Casimicrobium huifangae: one gene and its partner. The protein of the gene in region 2 interacts with the protein of the main gene of each other region in a pairwise test. Links are inferred from orthologs where the notes say so. Each region holds a gene or a part of one and is shown on either strand. Other genes may lie near its edges.

Evidence for each region.
Region 1: the proteins of gyrB (region 2) and gyrA interact in binary tests that used the Escherichia coli proteins (3 or more experiments, as listed by UniProt). The link is inferred for Casimicrobium huifangae from one-to-one orthologs.

What each region holds. Positions count from the first base shown.
Region 1 is NZ_CP041352.1:2,478,191-2,481,767, reverse strand. What follows is about bases 403-3,577. They hold gyrA (DNA gyrase subunit A), read left to right. Parts: upstream 403-789; coding sequence 790-3,366; downstream 3,367-3,577. Other genes in these bases: FKL89_RS20470 (hypothetical protein), read left to right, coding at 3,462-3,577. In the rest of the region: FKL89_RS11250 (OmpA family protein), read right to left, coding at 1-389. UniProt on the Escherichia coli protein: A type II topoisomerase that negatively supercoils closed circular double-stranded (ds) DNA in an ATP-dependent manner to maintain chromosomes in an underwound state.
Region 2 is NZ_CP041352.1:2,576-6,392, reverse strand. What follows is about bases 793-3,817. They hold gyrB (DNA topoisomerase (ATP-hydrolyzing) subunit B), read right to left. Parts: upstream 3,506-3,817; coding sequence 1,079-3,505; downstream 793-1,078. Other genes in these bases: dnaN (DNA polymerase III subunit beta), read right to left, coding at 3,620-3,817; FKL89_RS00020 (hypothetical protein), read right to left, coding at 793-917. Also shown: FKL89_RS00030 (PIN domain-containing protein), read left to right, coding at 1-138; FKL89_RS00025 (hypothetical protein), read right to left, coding at 256-534; more of FKL89_RS00020, read right to left, coding at 540-792. UniProt on the Escherichia coli protein: DNA gyrase negatively supercoils closed circular double-stranded DNA in an ATP-dependent manner to maintain chromosomes in an underwound state.

The DNA.
Region 1 (3,577 bases), 2.5 Mb from region 2 along the record:
TTGGAAGCGAGCGTGATCTTCTGGACGGCCGGAGCGGGCGGGGGTGACGGCGGTTTCGGGGGTTCCGGAGCTTTCGGGGCAGCTGCCGGTGGCGTTGCTGCCGGCGGTGCTACCGGAGCGGCCGGAGCCGGGGGAGCAGCCTTTTTGACGAGGTCGGGGTCGCACTCAGCGAGCGCCATGGCCGGCGTCCAGAAACCGGTGCGCCAGCACAGATTGCAGGAAGCGTTGTTGGTGCCGTAACGGCCGCTGCGCACGACGTTGTTGTCGGCAGCGCCAGTGGCGGAGATGACGTAGGCGCTGTTGGCCGGATTGGCTTGCGCGAACACTACGCCCGCGGAAAGCGCAACCACTGCACCAGAGACAGCGCTAGCGATTAAGCGAAGTTTCATTGGTTTTGTACCCCTTGAAGGCTTGAGACGATGTCGTGGCGACTGTGTCCGGCAACACGCAACACGACGTGGCACCGGGCAGAGCCCCCTCCTGATGCAATATAACACCGCCCTTTTCAGGGGCGCAACGCACCGGACGTGACTTGAGGTCTTGTCCTACAAACGACAGATTTGCTGTCGCAGTTACGCAACTGACACCCCGAGTGATCGGGTGAGGGGGCTTACCACCGGTGCTCGCCGGGGCCACAGCGACAAGTCAGAACACGCGGGCCACCGTTCGCGCACGGGACAGGCGATATTTTTCCGCTCTCATTGATCCTGTCTTGCGACAGGCCGGCGCCCGCCGGAATAAAATGCGCGGTTAACCTTTTGATTTTGCAGACAGGTATTCGCCTCCGTTATGGATCAATTCGCAAAAGAAACGCTACCGATCAGTCTCGAACAGGAGATGCGCACGTCGTACCTCGACTACGCCATGAGCGTGATCGTGGGCCGTGCGCTGCCGGATGTGCGCGACGGTCTCAAGCCGGTGCACCGCCGCGTGCTGTTCGGCATGCACGAGGCGAATAACGTCCACAACCGGCCCTACGTCAAGTGCGCCCGCATCGTGGGCGACGTGATGGGCAAATTTCACCCGCATGGCGACAGTGCGATTTATGACACTCTGGTGCGGATGGCGCAGAACTTTTCGCTGCGCTACACGCTGATCGACGGTCAGGGCAACTTTGGCTCGGTGGACGGCGACAACGCGGCGGCGATGCGCTACACCGAGTGCCGTCTGCAGAAGATCACGGCCGAAATGCTCGGTGACCTGGAAAAGGAGACCGTTGACTTCCAGCCGAACTACGACGGCAAGGAGCAGGAGCCGACCGTCCTGCCGACCAAGTTTCCGAATCTTCTGGTCAATGGCTCGTCGGGCATCGCGGTGGGCATGGCCACCAACATTCCGCCGCACAACTTGAGCGAAGTGATCGACGGCACGCTGGCATTGCTGAAGAAGCCCGATACCGACATCGAAGAACTGATCAAGCTGGTACCGGCGCCGGATTTCCCCACCGGAGGCTACATCTACGGCCTGGAAGGCGTGCACAACGGCTATCGCACCGGCCGCGGCCGAGTGGTGATGCGCGCCAAGACGCATTTCGAGCCGATTGGTAAGACCGATCGCCAGGCCATCATCGTCGACGAGATCCCGTATCAGGTCAACAAATCGACCCTGCTGCAGAAGATTGGCGAGCTGGTCCGCGACAAGAAGCTGGAAGGCATCTCAGACCTGCGCGACGAGTCCGACAAGTCGGGTATGCGCATCGTCATCGAGCTGAAGCGCGGCGAAATTCCGGACATCGTCCTCAACAATCTTTACAAGAACACCCAGCTGCAGGACAGCTTCGGCATGAACATGGTGGCGCTGGTTGACCAGCGGCCGCGCGTGCTGAACCTGAAGGACTTCCTCGAACAGTTCGTCCTTCACCGTCGCGAAGTTGTTACTCGCCGCACCCAATTCGAACTTCGCCAGGCGCGCGCCCGCGCCCACATCCTCGAAGGTCTGGCCGTTGCGCTGGCCAACGTGGACCCGATCATCGAGTTGATCAAGGCGTCCGCCACACCGGATGAGGCGCAGACGGCGCTGACCGGCAAGCTCTGGAAGTCCGAGCTGGTGGCCGAGATGGTTGCCCGTGCCGATGTGGACTTCCTGCGCCCGGATGGCGTCGGCCCCGAATACTGCTGGCAGCCTGCCGACCAGGCCTATCGCCTGACCGACGTGCAGGCCAAGGCCATTCTCGAAATGCGCCTGCAGCGCCTGACGGCGATGGAGTCCGACAAGGTCATCGCCGAGTACAAGGAGGTGATCGAGACGGTGCGTGATCTGCTCGACATCCTGGCCAAACCGGAGCGAGTGACAAAGATCATCGCGACCGAGCTGACCGACATCAAAAAGCAGTTCGGTGACGGCCGCAAGTCGGAAATAGTGTTGAACGCCGAGGAAACCTCGATCGAGGACCTGATCAAGCCGCAGGACATGGTGGTTACGCTGACTCACGGCGGCTACTTCAAGGCGCAGCCGGTCGAGGAATACCGCGCCCAGAAGCGCGGTGGCCGCGGCAAGCAGGCGACGGCGACCAAAGAAGAGGACTTCGTCGAGAAACTGTTCATCGCGAACACGCACGACTACATCCTGTGCTTCTCGAACCGTGGCCGGGTCTACTGGCTCAAGGTCTACGAGGTGCCGGAAGGCGGCCGCAACAGCCGCGGCAAGCCGATCGTGAACCTGTTCCCGCTGCAGGATCGCGAGAAGATCACCGCGATCGTGGCAACCAAGACGTTCGAGCCGGACAAGTTCATCTTCATGGCAACCAGCATGGGTACCGTGAAGAAGACGTCGCTGGAGGACTTCAGTCGGCCGAAGAAGACCGGCATCATCGCGGTTGACCTTGATGATGGCGATTACCTGATCGGCGCCGCGCTGACCGACGGCAAGCACGACGTGATGCTCTTTGCCGACAGCGGCAAGGCGGTTCGCTTCGACGAGAACGATGTGCGCAGCATGGGCCGCAACGCCCGTGGCGTGCGCGGCATGATGCTCGAAAAAGACCAGCGCATCATCGCGATGCTGGTCGCCGGCGGCGAGGAACAGCAGGTGCTGACGGCCACCGAGAACGGCTTCGGCAAGCGCACGCCAATCATCGAATACACCCGCCACGGCCGCGGCACCAAGGGCATGATCGCCATCCAGCAGAGCGCGCGCAACGGCAAGGTCGTCGCAGCGACGCTGGTGAGCCCGGGCGACGAGGTGATGCTGATCACCACTGGCGGCGTGCTGATCCGCACGTCGGTCAAGTCGATCCGCGAGTCGGGCCGCTCGACCCAGGGCGTCACGCTGATCAAGCTCGACGACAGCGTCAAGCTGTCCGGTATCGAACGCATCGACGAACCGGACGTCGAGCCGGGCGAGGGCGATCAGGGCGAGCTGATCTGAGTTCGGATGCGCCACGCGGATTGATTTTGCGTGGCGCGCCGTTGCTCATCTTTTCGTCAAGAATCGCATTCAGATTGGGCTCAGGCGATGTTTTTATGAATAGTCGACTGTTAGCCAAATCCAGCCACGAGCCCAATGCGGCTGCGGCTACCGTGAAAAAGGTGCTGCCAGTGGCACTGCTGTCTGACGGCCGCTGCGTTGCCGCCGAGCC
Region 2 (3,817 bases):
ACGCGCTACCAGCTTTCACATTGGGACAGCCTGATCGTCGCCGCAGCAACGCTCGCGCAATGTGAAACGCTTTACAGCGAAGACCTGCAGCACGGGCAGGTGATTGGAACGGTCAAGGTGGTCAATCCGTTTAAGTGACGAGTGACCAGCATAGGCTGGATACGCGAAGCGTCATCCACCATTTCCGTCAAGCCAACTATACCGGATGACCCTGGCGGGTATCCGCCCAACCTGGGCTATCAGAGCGGCAATAGTTCATTCTATTGAGCGATAGAACGCCAACATTGCGCTGATCACAAACATTCCACCGGTCAACATGTTGATCAGAAAGTTGACCTCATCACGCTCTTGCCGATCGCGGTTGAACATGTACACAGCACCGACAAATCGCCAATAGGTGTTTGCCGCCAGCGAAAATAGCAGAAAGTTTGGCCAGTACTCCGTGTCAACGAATTGTTTGCCCGCGTACAGGAAGAACGCAAATGCAGCTAAAAAGTAGACCTTGCCTTTGACCCATAGAAAGACATCGATCACGTCAGCTACTCACACAGTAGCGACGGTTTTCTGAAGCCGGTAATACGCCACGCCGCTGGCCCCTCGATGTCGGTCCTGATGCGGTCGGCAAACGCAACATATTGGCAGGTTTGCTGCGTAGTCATCGCTGGCGAAACGTAGGTGGACGCAAACAAGTTGCCACCAATAACGCTGCCCGTTGTCGTCGACCCGCCGCCGAACGAGTAGTACATGGATCGCGACCAAACAAAGGCTCGCTTGCCTGGTTCTACGTCGAACGCACTGGACGGCATGCCATGATCCATGACCGCTTCTGACATCAGCTTGCCGACGTAGCGCTCCATGACGGCCGACGCGCAGCTAGTCAGCGCAAGTATTGAGACGCAAAGTATGGCGCACTTCATTTGGTTCTCCTTGGTGTGGGCCGCAAATGTCTACCTCCCTCAATGTCTCGCTCGTTGCCTAGGAAATCAACTTCTTGATGCTTGGATTTGTTGTGACTACGGTTCGGTCGCTTCCACGAGTTCTTCCCCACAAGTCTCAACTCATCCACTTCGAGACAGGACTACACATCCAAATTCCGCACCCCCAGCGCATTCCCCTCAATAAACGCGCGTCGCGGTTCGACCTCTTCGCCCATCAGCGTGGTGAAGATTTCGTCGGCGGCGATGGCGTCTTCGATTTGCACTTTGAGCAGGCGGCGCACCTTCGGGTCCATCGTGGTTTCCCACAGTTGCTCGGCGTTCATTTCACCCAGGCCCTTGTAGCGCTGGATCGAGAGGTTGGCGCGGGCTTTGTCGAGCAGCCAGTCAAGCGACTGTTTGAAGCCTGACATGCGGGCTTCTTCACGGTTGCCCTTGCTGTCGGTGCGAGCGACCACGGCACCCTCGCCGACCATGGCTTGCAGTTCGGCCGCCTTCTGGATCTGGTGGTAATCGCCGCTGGCGAGGAAGTGCTGATCAAGCACCGTCTGGCTGGTACGGTTGTTATGCGTGCGCTTGAGCAGCAGCACCCATTCCTCGTTCTTCTCGTCGTAGAACGGCTCCACAGCCAGCTCCGCATCGTCGACGCGCGCCGCGAGCGCTTCAGCACCTGCCTTGGCAGAGGCTTCATCAGCGAGTGACACCTGCGCACCGAGAAGCAGCGCGTCCAGCGCACGGCGATCAATGGTGCGGGCGTTGCGATCGATCACGGCGTCCGCCAGTAGGTACTGCCGCGCCAGATCGGCGAGCCCCTTTTCCGACAGCGGCTCGGCATCAGTTGACGGCTTGAACTCAGCACCCTTGAGCGAAATCTTGAGCAGGAACTGCTTCAGTTCCAGCTCATCCTTCAGGTACTGCTCTTCTTTGCCCACTTTGGCCTTGTAGAGCGGTGGCTGCGCAATGTAGATGTTGCCGCGCTCGACGAGATCGGTCATCTGGCGATAGAAGAAGGTGAGCAGCAGCGTGCGGATGTGGGCGCCGTCGACGTCCGCATCGGTCATGATGATGATGCGGTGATAGCGCAGCTTGTCAGGGTTGTAATCGTCCTTGCCGAAGCCGGTGCCCATCGCGGTGATCAGCGTCACGATCTGTTCGCTGGAGATCACCTTGTCGTAGCGCGCCTTCTCGACGTTCAGCACCTTGCCGCGCAGCGGCAGGATCGCCTGGAACTTGCGGTCGCGGCCCTGCTTGGCGGTGCCGCCGGCGGAATCACCCTCCACCAGGTACAGCTCGCTGAGCGCCGGGTCTTTTTCCTGACAGTCCGCGAGCTTGCCGGGCAGACCCATGCCATCAAGCACGCCCTTGCGTCGCGTCATCTCGCGCGCCTTGCGGGCGGCCTCACGGGCACGGGCGGCTTCGACAATCTTGCCGCAGATGACCTTGGCGTCGTTCGGATATTCGAGCAGGAAGTCGGCAAGCTTGTCGGCGCAGATTTCTTCGACCACCGGGCGAACCTCGCTCGACACCAGTTTGTCCTTGGTCTGCGAGCTGAACTTCGGGTCCGGAACCTTCACTGAAAGGATGCAGGTCAGCCCTTCACGCAGGTCGTCGCCCGAAACCTCGACCTTGGCTTTCTTGTCCAGTTCGTTCGAGGTGATGTATTTGGTGATGGTACGCGTCATCGCCGCGCGAAGGCCAGTCAGATGGGTTCCGCCATCACGCTGCGGAATATTGTTGGTGAAACACTGCACGTTTTCACCGTAGCTGTCGTTCCACTGCATCGACACTTCAACGGTGATGCCATTCTTCTCGGCGCTGCAATAGAAGATGTTCTTGTGCAGAACGGTCTTCGCCTTGTTCATGTACTCGACGAAGCCCTTGATACCGCCGGAGTACGCGAAGTTTTCGCTCTTGCCGGTGCGCTGGTCGATCAGCTCGATCTTGACGCCGTGATTGAGGAACGAGAGCTCACGAATGCGCTTGGCCAGAATTTCAAAATGGTATTCAACCAGCTGGAACGTCTCGATTGAGGCAAGGAAATGCACCTCCGTGCCACGACGGTTGCGCGTTTCGCCGGTAATTTTGAGCGGCGCCACCGGTACGCCCTGGCGGAACTCCATCTCATGCACTTTGCCTTCGCGCCAGATCTTGAGCTTCAACCAGTCCGACAGCGCGTTCACCACCGAAACACCGACGCCGTGCAAACCACCGGACACTTTGTATGAGTTCTGGTCGAACTTGCCACCTGCGTGCAGCTCGGTCATCACAATCTCAGCCGCCGAGCGCTTCATCTCGTCGTCCTGCTTGATCGCCGTCGGGATACCGCGACCGTTGTCGGTGACCGATACCGAGTTATCGGCATGAATGATCACCTTGATGTCGTCGCAGTAGCCACCGAGCGCTTCGTCAATGGCGTTGTCGAGCACCTCGAACACCATGTGATGCAGGCCGGTGCCATCACCGGTGTCACCGATGTACATGCCGGGGCGCTTGCGGACGGCCTCCAGACCTTTCAGGATGCGGATCGAATCTTCGTTGTATTCAGCGGGCTTTTTATCGGTATCGGACATGAAACTTTTTCTGCTTTTGGTTTTCGTTTTCAGTAGGAGCGGCGCCGCCGCGACCTTCAACGAGGAATGAAGACATAGAGTCGCGGCAAAGCCGCTCCTGCAAACCCGCCATCGTCAGATGCGCATCGGCATCACCACGTATTTGAAGTCGGTACGACCGGGCACCGTAAACAGCGCGCTGGCCGAGGAATCCTGCAGCGCAATGGTGATTTCGTTTGACGACAGCGTCGCCAGCGCATCGAGCAGGTAGTTGATGTTGAAACCAATATCGACCGCAGCGCCTTCGTAGGCGACCTCGATTTCTTCTTCGGC